Prochlorococcus marinus str. MIT 9313: one gene and its partner. The protein of the gene in region 1 interacts with the protein of each later gene in a pairwise test. Links are inferred from orthologs where the notes say so. Each region holds a gene or a part of one and is shown on either strand. Other genes may lie near its edges.

Region 1 (7,974 bases):
CCTTCAATGCTCTTACACCCATGGCCGGCTTGTCTTGGAAGGTGCAGGCAGCCCAGTGGAAGTCAACCTGCAACGGCGAGACCTCACCAACCTGCGATTGGCTCAGTTCCTGCGTGCCCGCTGTTTGCTCGTTGCCGATATCGAACGCGGTGGTGTTTTTGCCCAGATCATGGGAACCCTGTCTTTACTGAAGCCGGTAGAAAAGCAGTTGATACGCGGGCTACTCATCAATCGTTTCCGTGGCCGACGCGAACTTTTTGATGAAGGGCGCGATTGGTTAGAAGCCGAAACCGGAATTCCCGTCATCGGTGTAATGCCATGGCTGGAAGAGCTCTTCCCGCCAGAAGACTCCCTTGATCTACTGGAGAGAAGAGGCAAAAAAAATGATGCCGAGATCGAAATCGCTGTCTTGAAATTGCCATCCCTAAGTAATTTTTCCGATCTCGATCCATTAGAAGCAGAACCCACAGTTCAGCTGCGATGGGTTGAACCCGGCACATTCCTCGGGATGCCAGATGCTGTCATCATTCCCGGCAGCAAGCAGACACTGCGCGATCTAAATTCGCTAAACCGCAGTGGTTTAGGAAGCCAGTTGCAAACCTACGCCCAAAGCGGCGGGCATGTGTTTGGCATCTGTGGCGGCATGCAAATGCTTGGGCGAACTCTGGCAGATCCCCTAGGTCTGGAAGGCGTCACAACAACAGACCCATCAAGCAGCATGGCAGGACTCAATCTGCTGCCTCTAGATACCGTTTTCAAACGCAACAAGGCTCTAAGTCAATGCCAAAGGATTACCCAGTGGCCAGACAATGCCAAGGTGAAGGGGTTTGAATTACACCATGGCAATAGCCAACTCATTCAAGGGAGCCATGAGTCTGTCCTCCCTATGGCTGACGATCCCTCAATGGGTTGGGTCAGTAAAAATGAGAGCTGCGGCCAAGTCGCGGGAACTTACCTGCACGGGATTTTCGAGAATGGTCGCTGGCGAAGGCTGTGGCTCAATCTGATACGGAAGCAAAAGGGTTTAGCAGACTTGCCGACCGATATATCCAACCATGAGCAACAAAGAGAACAACTACTCAATCGTCTCGCCGATGTTTTCGAAGAACATGTCAACATCAACCCACTGCTGGGAACATGACGATCTCTAAGATTGAGATTCAATGGCCCAATGGCACAAGATCCCATACAGAACCAGGGATTGATTGGCTCCAGGTTGCTCGAGACGCAGGAATCATCATTCCCACAGGCTGCTTACAAGGGAGCTGTGGTGCTTGTGAGATTGAAGTGAATGGAGAAGTGGTGAGAGCCTGCATCGCCATCGTTCCCAGAACGAAGTCATGCCAACTCAAGGTGGAGTTCGCCGATGATCCTTTCTGGTGATCTATCGCAGAGCTATCAATCCTTTTTAAACAGCATTTGCCTTACAGCTTTTGCAGGAAGCAACGGGGGTTTAGCACTGATGACTTTCTACCGGGAGAAATAAATGCAGCGACTAATAGTCAGCAAGCAGCAATTAATGCCTGCGCTACTGATTATTTCTGATGCAAGCCCATTTCTACTCATGGGTTTTTTCTTAGAGACAGCCTGGCTTGGTGGCCACTTTGAAAGCAATTCTCTCTAGTTGTGACATCGGCATTGCCTACATCGACTCCTGCCATGTCTAGGCCTCCAAGCTTGCTGGCATGGCGACGTTGTAGGAGGCAGCCCCTCAAGCCTGCTTAAGCCACCTCTTGTCGGATTGAATCCTTGGTAAACACTTTTAAAAGGGCATCGAGCAGCCGCTCTACTTTTGAGCCTGCTAATCAGCAAGCTGCGCTGTCCATAGACTCTCCTTCCTCAAGCATCTCTTGATGACTCTGATGCCATGAAAGATCAACAGCTCGCTAAAGTGATTGCAACAAACAAAAGAACGTGCTTCCTGGAGTAGATGCCTCAGCGCATGTGGTTAATTGCTTTAGGGCAAAATATACCAACATTAGCCTCGACAACTTTGCACATTTATGGGTCACCAAACCAGCTGAGAAGCTTGCGAATCGATACCTGAAGGAGGTAGGTGAATCCGAAGATATTGCCCACTGCCTCAGACATCGATTTTTTCTAGAAAGGCTTCGAGAGTTCCACATTCAAGCAACAAATGGAGTGTTTATCAATATTGGCGCCGGGTTCACCAATTACCCCTATCTAATCAACACTCCCATAGCATCCTGCGAAGTAGACAAGCCCAACCTGATCAAGTCAAAGCAGCAAAGAATACAGAAGCTTCAATCCTCTCAGCAGCTCCCAGAAAGAGACATTCTATTCCTCTGTACAACAGACCTCAACAACAGCAGAGAAAACAAAAAACTATTCGACTCATTAAGCCAATGGATAGGATCACGCCAATCATTTATCCTCATGGAAGGGCTTTTATACTGGCTTTCGCAAGACTCAGTCAATTCACTTTTTAAACATCTACAGCAAACACAAATAGCCGGAAGTCTTCTCGCACTGAATGCATTCAAACCAAGCGAAACTTCTAAGGCAATGTTTCAAAGGCTAAGGAAATTCAGCGAGAAAGGCTACGGGATAGGACACTTTTCCCCCAATACACTCAGCGAAACATTCCACGAGAATCTCTTAGGCTACAAATTGATCGATCAAGCAAATTACATCAGCCTCTCAAAGCAACTTGACAAAGTCAAAGAGCTTGTCGATAAAGACTCAGTCCTAGAAGAGGATTGCTACTTGTTACGTAAGATATAGAGTGAAGCAGGAAAACAGATAATCAGTTTTATATTTAATGAACAGGCAAGAGTGTGAGAAGTGAAGGGTTTAACCCTGAAACTCACGGCACGGGGAACTAACACCAGCCGATTGCACACCCTTCATGTAAGCAAGCATCGTATCAGCATCTGAGACCTCAAACGGGTCACCATCAGCATTATCACTAAAGCCAGGCTCAACAAACATCTTTTCAATATTACAATCATTCACTAGCATCGAATAGCGCCAGGAACGCAAACCAAAACCTAGGTTGGATTTCTCAACAAGCATGCCCATTTTACGAGTGAACTCTCCATTCCCATCAGGGAGCATAAAGATATTCTTGGTACCCAAATGTTTGCTCCACTGGAACATTACAAAAGCATCATTCACTGAAAGACAGACAATCTGATCAACACCTTGGGCAACAAGTTCTGCATGCAACTCCTCATAACGTGGCAAATGATTGGATGAGCACGTAGGCGTAAAAGCTCCTGGCAGGGCTAACACCACCACCTTGCGCCCCTTAAAGATTTCAGCACTAGTCAGGTCTTGCCAGCGGAATGGATTAGACCCGGGCACAGATTCATCGCGCACGCGAGTCTTGAAGGTGACATCTGGAACGTTTTGAGGGAAAGGCATTGCAAGGCTGATGTTGATGCAAACAAAATCTCATACACCTCATCTAATCTTGTCAAATAATCAAATTGTTGAAACCTATCGCCGACGGCGTGAATCGATCTGCAGCAGATCTCTCACACGCCGAACCTGACTAGCCAACTGAGGATCACTGGACAACCTTTTCTCCACTTGCTCGATGGCATACATCACTGTGGTGTGGTCCTTTCCCCCAAAAGTCTCACCGATGCGAGGCAAGCTCAAATCCGTGCCCTGACGCATCAGGTACATGCCCACCTGCCGAGCATGGCTAACGGCCCGCCTTCGACTGCTACTACGCATGTCTTGAGGAGTCACGTCAAAAACCTCAGAGACCTTATCAATCACTTGTTGTGGGGTAACGTCCACACCTTGACCATTAGGGTCAAGCATTGGCGCTACCGATTCAACTGTCATCGGCAGCCCCGTGATCGAAGCAAAGGCAACTGCCCTGGTCAAAGCCCCCTCAAGTTCACGGATATTGGAGGTGAAGCGCCCAGCGATGTACTGAATTAAATCGCGAGGCAGCATCATGCGTTCCTGTTCCGCCTTCTTCTGCAAAATTGCCATGCGAGTCTCAAGGTCAGGCGACTGAATATCAGCGATCAAGCCCATAGAGAATCGAGAGATTAGGCGTTCTTGAAGCTTTGGAATCTGACTTGGAGGTCTATCACTAGCGATCACAATCTGCCTACCTGCTTCATGGAGAGCATTAAAGGTATGAAAGAACTCTTCCTGGGTGTATTCCTTGCCTTCAATAAACTGAATATCGTCAACCAAAATCAAATCAGTGGCACGATATCGATCTCGGAAAGCTTGCATACCATCCTTCCGAATAGCTTGAATTAAGTCATTCGTGAAGGTCTCTGTAGAAACATAAGCCACCTTTGCTTCGGGATTGATCTCAAGCCTGTAGTGACCAATAGCCTGCATCAGATGAGTCTTGCCTAGGCCAACACCGCCGCAAATGAATAAAGGATTGAACTCTCGCCCAGGAGCTTCTGCAACGGCTAGCGCAGCAGCATGGGCCATGCGACTGTTCGGCCCCACGACGAACCGATTGAAGACATAGCGCAGGTTCAGGCCTGGAAGAATCCGCCGAGGGCCACTAGAAGGGGCTACAGAGGCAGTGGTTGTTTCTGCAGTAGGCAAAGGTGAAGGGATGGAAGCCGATGTCATTGGTGGTAACACCCTCTCAGCAGAGTCTTCCTCCTGAGCCTGAACAGACACCCTCACTGACTGGCCGTAAATCTTGGCCGCAGCCGCCTCGATTGTCTGAACGTAATTCTTGCGAAGCCAGTTACTTGCAAAGCTATTTGGAGCAATCAGAGTCAACTCCCCGTCCCGAAAACCACTACAAATGGCAGGACGAATCCATGTCTCAAACGTAGGTTTGCTGAGATTGTGCTGAAGGGCCTGCTGCACCTTGGACCACAGCTCATTGCCCGTTATCACCACATCCTTTCCTCTGCGATGGCTGAATCTACGCAACTTCTATCGAGCAAGCCGTCTTTAATAAGACCCTGATGTTCTCGTTCCCTGGCACCTGCGTTTGTCATGACCCTTGCCCTATCTGCCCACAGGCTGCATCCGCTCAGATGGCTTGGCTTGATCCTCATCAGCATCAACCTAAGTGGCTGCAACGAAGGGTTACGTCAACGCATCGGCATTGGTTCTAAGACAAGTCCAGACAACACCCCTGTCGTCAGTGATCCACCCAAGTCAGCGCCTCTGCAGCCTGGCACCAATGTGATCGTGATTGCGGTGGAACAAGTTGGTCCGGCAGTGGTGCGCATCGACACGGTGAAACGGATCGCAAACCCCCTTGGCAACTTTTTCGGCGGCGGACCTCCCATCCAACGGCAAGCCGGCCAAGGGTCAGGTTTCATCACACGCTCTGACGGGCTGATCTTCACCAATGCTCATGTGGTTGATGGGGCAGAACGGGTATCAGTAACCCTTCCAGATGGACGCAGTTACAGCGGCAAAGTGCTTGGTGGTGATCCCCTTACAGATGTAGCCGTGGTCAAAGTCGTAGCGAAGAAACTTCCAGTAGCCCCACTCGGCAATTCCAACAACATCAAGCCTGGGCAATGGGCAATCGCGATCGGCAATCCTCTTGGACTCAACAACACCGTTACTGCAGGCATCATCAGCTCCGTCGACCGCACCAACGCCTTAGGGGGGGGGCAACGAGTTCCTTACATCCAAACGGACGCCGCCGTAAACCCTGGCAATAGCGGAGGACCACTCATCAATGCCTCAGGACAGGTGATCGGAATCAATACTGCCATCAAAGTTGCGCCGGGAGGCGGGCTGAGTTTTGCAGTACCGATCAACCTGGCCAAACGAATTGCCCAACAAATCGTGGGGAGAGGGCAAGCTTCTCATCCCTATATCGGGGTAAGGCTGCAGAGCCTTACCCCCCAACTAGCCAAAGAAATCAACGCAACAGGAGGGGCATGCCAAGTACCTGAAGTTAATGCTGTTCTCGTTGTTGAAGTGATGTCTCGCAGCCCTGCAGACAAAGCCGGCGTGCGCCAATGCGACTTAATTCGTGAAGTCAATGGTGAGGTCGTCCGCGACCCTTCACAAGTACAACTTGCCGTTGATCGTGGGGAGGTTGGCAAGCCCATGCCGCTCACCCTTGAACGAAACAACAAGACGATCGAATTAATCGTCAAACCAGCAGAGCTACCCCGGCAGGGGTGAATTGAAATGGCAAAACCTGCACTGGTGGTGATGGCCCGCTGGCCGGCAGCAGGCAGATGCAAACGAAGACTGGCCGACACTCTTGGAATAGTGCGTGCAGCATCAATCCAGGCCAGGCTTACCAAACACACTCTGCGCGTGGCCAATCATCTGGCCAATAGAGGCCTGGTCGAGCTGCAATTCGCGATCACTGGCCTCGCTCCCAAGGCAGCCAAGCGCTGGGCACACGATCAAGGTGTGAGCACAGTGGAGCTTCAAGGCAAGGGAAGCCTGGGTGAACGGATGCGTCGACAGGTTTTGCGAGTGCAGCAACGACACCATCCACAAATCACAATGGGCCGCACCACATTGCTGATCGGCACAGACCTGCCAAATCTCTGTGATCGTGATCTGCTTCAGGCCCTAGAAGCTTTGCAAGAGCATGAGTTCGTACTTGGACCCGCTACTGATGGGGGCTATTGGTTACTTGGACTCTCAGGGCGCTTGGTAAAGCCCGTGACACGCTGGCCCTTCTGCGGCATTCCTTGGGGTAGCAATCAAGTGAAGCAAGTCACACTGCAGAAAGCAGCGGATGCAGGAGTAAGGCCTTGCTTACTTGGTCAACAAAACGATCTCGATTGCCTTGAAGATCTTTCACCATGGCAAGCATGCGAGGAAAGATTGATATGACAAGGATTTGAACCAGGAAACAACTCGTTTAAGGCAAGAAAAACGGGTCGAGAAAGAACAAGATGACCTCTTTCAAAAAGGAAGCAATGCCGCTCAAAACTTCTCATCAATGAGCAACATCTCAGCTCTAAGTGAGGTGGGACATCACCTCAGCGTGATTGTGCCGAGCCTCAATGAAGCCAGCCGTCTACCACTGCTCTTGGCTGATCTCCAACGCTGGCCGACACCCCTTGACCTTTGGATCGTTGATGCTGGCAGCTGTGATGACACAGAACTCGCTGCCCAACTCACAGGAGCTCATGTACTGCGAGTAGCCAATCCCAATCGGGGTGCTCAGCTCAGCCATGGAGCATGCCATGCCAAAGGAACTTGGCTGATGTTCCTGCATGCCGACAGCCGACTCCCCCCCCAATGGCCCGCTGTCGTTGAAGCAGTGATTACTCAGTCAGCAGGAGAGCTGAATGCTTGGTTTTTCGACTACAAAATCCAAGGAAAGGGAACAAAACTTCGTCTAATGGAACTAGCTGTGGCCCTTCGCAGTCATTGGCTGCAAAGGCCCTATGGCGATCAAGGCTTGCTCATCAGCAAAAGGCTCTACCAACACATCGGGGGATACAAACCCATCCCTTTGATGGAAGATCTCGATTTGGTGCAGCGACTCTCTTGCCAAGTCAAGTTGCTAAGCCTGGGATTACCCCTGTACACCGATGGCCGCCGTTTGCAACGGCTAGGTCTACTCAATCAAGCCTGGCAAAACGCCCAATTGCGTAGACGCTGGCGCAGAGGAGAGGCAGCCAAGCAGCTGTCAAAAGACTATTACCAATAATCCTTAGGCATACCAGAAAGCACATTTGTGGCCATCAGGCTCCAGCGTCCAACCCTGTCGCTCATAGAAATCGACAACACCTGGATCAGCAAAGAGCGTGACTCGTTTAACACCCATCTCCTTAAGAGATTCAAGGGTGTAATCCATTAGATGCTTACCCAATCCCACCCCCTGATAAATGGGGTGAATAGCTACATCCCACACTGTGGCTTCAAGAACTCCATCACCTGTACATCGAGCAAAACCAACCAAACGAGGGAACAGGGGATCATGGCGCCAAAGGCCCACTTTCAAGAGCGTGTGATCAAGTGCAAGACGCACTCGACGCATCGGCCGGCGACTCCAACCCACAGCCTCCAGCAATT
Region 2 (2,859 bases), 1.0 Mb from region 1 along the record:
GTCAGATCGACCTCACCTGGCAGCACATCCGCCTCATGCGAGCCCTAGGCTTGGCTCGCAAGATCCGGCTACCGATCACATCGTAAGGTTGTCGATCGCTAAACAGTCGTCGTCCGTCTTCTTATCGCCATGGCCAAGCGCGTACAAGTCGTCCTGAACGAAGACGTCCTCAGCCTCGGCAAGGACGGCGACCTAGTTGAGGTTGCTCCTGGTTATGCCCGCAACTTCCTGCTTCCCTTCGGCAAGGCTGTCCCTGTGACCCCAGCCGTGATGAAACAGGTCGGTCACAGACGTGCCAAGCAGGCCGAGCATCAGGCGGCAATCAAGCAGGAAGCCCTGGACTTCCAAACCGCACTGGTCACAATCGGGCGTTTCACCGTTAAAAAGCAAACCGGCGAAGACGACGTCTTGTTCGGCACAGTCACCAATGGTGATGTCGCTGAAGCAATCGAAACAGCCACAAAGAAGGAGATCGACCGACGCAATATCATCGTTCCGGAAATTCACCGAACCGGTAGCTACAAGGTGCAAGTGAAACTGCACAATGAAGTCAACGCCGAAATCAACCTCGAAGTCGTCAGCTACTGATTGCTGGCAAGGCTTACAAAACAAGCCAAAGTAGGTCTCCTTATAACGTCAGCTCCTCATCCATGGTGAGCGCCCCCCTGCCAAACAACGGCGATACCGCCGCAGAGGGGTCCCGTCCCTTCAGGAAAGCCTCTTCTACATCTCGAGAACCGAGCTTTGAAGCCCTGCCAGACTCCGTGCCTCCTCAAAATCTGGAGGCAGAGGAAGCTGTTCTAGGAGGCATCCTTCTTGATCCTGATGCCATCGGCAGAGTGGTCGATGTGCTCCAACCTGAGGCTTTTTATCTCAACGCCCATCGAGAGATCTTCCGCACAGCCCTGATGCTTCACAGCCAGGGCAAACCCACCGACCTCACAGCAATGAGCGCCTGGTTGGCCGACACAGGGTCCCTGGAGAAGGTAGGTGGCAGCAACCGTCTGATCGAACTTGTAGAGCGCGTTGCCTCCACTGCATCAATCGAGCAAGTGGCCCGTTTGGTGATGGACAAATTCCTACGGCGACAGTTGATTCGCTCAGGCAACGAAGTGATTCAACTCGGCTTTGACCAGGGCCTACCGATGGAACAGGTTCTCGACAAAGCAGAACAAACAATTTTTGCGATCAGCCAGGAAAAGCCATCCAAAGGTCTCACCCCCACAGCAGAAATCCTTACCAGCACCTTCAACGAGATCGAAAGCCGCTCACTAGGTACGTCCGTCGCAGGCATCCCTGTGAACTTCTACGACCTCGATGCCATGACCCAGGGTCTGCAGCGCAGTGACCTGATCATCGTGGCTGGCCGCCCAGCCATGGGCAAAACCTCCATGGTGCTCAATCTGACCAAAAACGTTGCTCAACTCCACAACCTGCCTGTGTGCTTGTTCAGCCTGGAGATGAGCAAGGAACAACTCACCTATCGCCTCCTTTCAATGGAGGTTGGCATTGAGAGCAGTCGACTGAGAACAGGCCGTTTACGGCAGGAAGAGTGGCCTCTTCTGGGCCAGGGCATCAACACCCTTGGCCAGCTACCGATCTACATCGATGACAAACCCAATTCAGGCGTCCTGGAGATGCGTTCTCTCTCCAGGCGGCTCATGGCCGAACAAGGCAAAGAACTCGGACTCATCGTGATCGACTACCTACAACTGATGGAGGGCTCCACGCCTGATAACCGTGTTCAGGAACTCTCCCGGATTACCCGCGGCCTTAAGGGCATGGCCAGGGAACTGAACGTACCTGTGATTGCCTTATCACAGCTCAGCCGTGGGGTGGAATCCCGCACCAACAAACGCCCAATGCTCAGCGACCTGCGCGAGTCAGGCTCAATCGAACAGGACGCTGACCTGGTGCTGATGATCTACCGCGACGAGTACTACAACCCAGAAACCCCCGACCGCGGCATCACCGAAGTCATCGTGACCAAGCACCGCAACGGCCCTGTCGGCACAGTAAAACTACTGTTCGAGCCTCAATTCACACGGTTCCGCAACCTGGCGGCCTAAAGCAGCAATACATTGATGATTTCTACTGTTCTCTAGAACGTCACGGGCCCCATGCCCTTCAGTGCTCCCCCAACCGAACACTTCGACGTCATCATCGTCGGCGGTGGGCACGCCGGTTGTGAAGCCGCGATTACGGCAGCGCGCTTAGGCCTAAGTACAGCTTTATTCACCCTCAACCTCGATCGGATTGCCTGGCAACCGTGTAATCCCGCAGTGGGAGGGCCAGCCAAGAGTCAACTCGTGCATGAAGTCGATGCCCTTGGGGGGGTCATCGGACGCCTGGCCGATGCGACGGCGCTGCAAAAACGTGTGCTGAATGCAAGCCGCGGCCCTGCGGTCTGGGCCTTACGCGCCCAGACCGACAAACGCCTCTATTCACGCCAAATGCTGCAGTTGCTTCAACAAACAGCCAACCTCTCTCTAAGAGAAGCGATGGTGACTGGCCTCGAAGTCAAAGGTGATCCATCGGGTGGCGGGGAGCACTGGGAGCCAGCTCAAGGACATGCAGCACAAATCACAGGCGTACGGACCTATTTCGGCAGTATTTATCGGGCCCAAGCCGTCGTGCTAACCACCGGCACGTTCCTTGGTGGTCAGATCTGGGTTGGCAATCAATCCATGCCGGCAGGTCGTGCCGGCGAGCAAGCCGCAGAAGGGCTCACCGAAGCCCTCGAGTCACTTGGCTTCCAAACCAATCGCCTCAAGACAGGCACTCCGGCCAGAGTCGATCGACGCAGCATTGCTCTCGATCAACTGGAAGAGCAACCCAGCGATGCCGCTGATCGCTTCT

The links.
Region 2: the proteins of dnaA (region 1) and dnaB interact in binary tests that used the Escherichia coli proteins (3 or more experiments, as listed by UniProt). The link is inferred for Prochlorococcus marinus str. MIT 9313 from one-to-one orthologs.

What each region holds. Positions count from the first base shown.
Region 1 is NC_005071.1:1,273,803-1,281,776, forward strand. Bases 2,662-5,525 are described here. They hold dnaA (chromosomal replication initiator protein DnaA), read right to left. Parts: upstream 4,861-5,525; coding sequence 3,463-4,860; downstream 2,662-3,462. Other genes in these bases: AKG35_RS06350 (class I SAM-dependent methyltransferase), read left to right, coding at 2,662-2,745; AKG35_RS06355 (peroxiredoxin), read right to left, coding at 2,815-3,387; AKG35_RS06365 (trypsin-like peptidase domain-containing protein), read left to right, coding at 4,960-5,525. Outside these bases: AKG35_RS06340 (cobyric acid synthase), read left to right, coding at 1-1,141; AKG35_RS06345 (2Fe-2S iron-sulfur cluster binding domain-containing protein), read left to right, coding at 1,138-1,383; more of AKG35_RS06350, read left to right, coding at 1,915-2,661; more of AKG35_RS06365, read left to right, coding at 5,526-6,114; AKG35_RS06370 (TIGR04282 family arsenosugar biosynthesis glycosyltransferase), read left to right, coding at 6,121-6,783; AKG35_RS06375 (TIGR04283 family arsenosugar biosynthesis glycosyltransferase), read left to right, coding at 6,893-7,609; AKG35_RS06380 (GNAT family N-acetyltransferase), read right to left, coding at 7,613-7,974. UniProt on the Escherichia coli protein: Plays an essential in the initiation and regulation of chromosomal replication. Binds in an ATP-dependent fashion to the origin of replication (oriC) to initiate formation of the DNA replication initiation complex once per cell cycle.
Region 2 is NC_005071.1:2,301,632-2,304,490, forward strand. It holds dnaB (replicative DNA helicase), read left to right. Parts: upstream 1-650; coding sequence 651-2,069; downstream 2,070-2,859. Other genes in the region: AKG35_RS11585 (acyl-CoA desaturase), read left to right, coding at 1-86; rplI (50S ribosomal protein L9), read left to right, coding at 130-588; mnmG (tRNA uridine-5-carboxymethylaminomethyl(34) synthesis enzyme MnmG), read left to right, coding at 2,121-2,859. UniProt on the Escherichia coli protein: The main replicative DNA helicase, it participates in initiation and elongation during chromosome replication. Travels ahead of the DNA replisome, separating dsDNA into templates for DNA synthesis.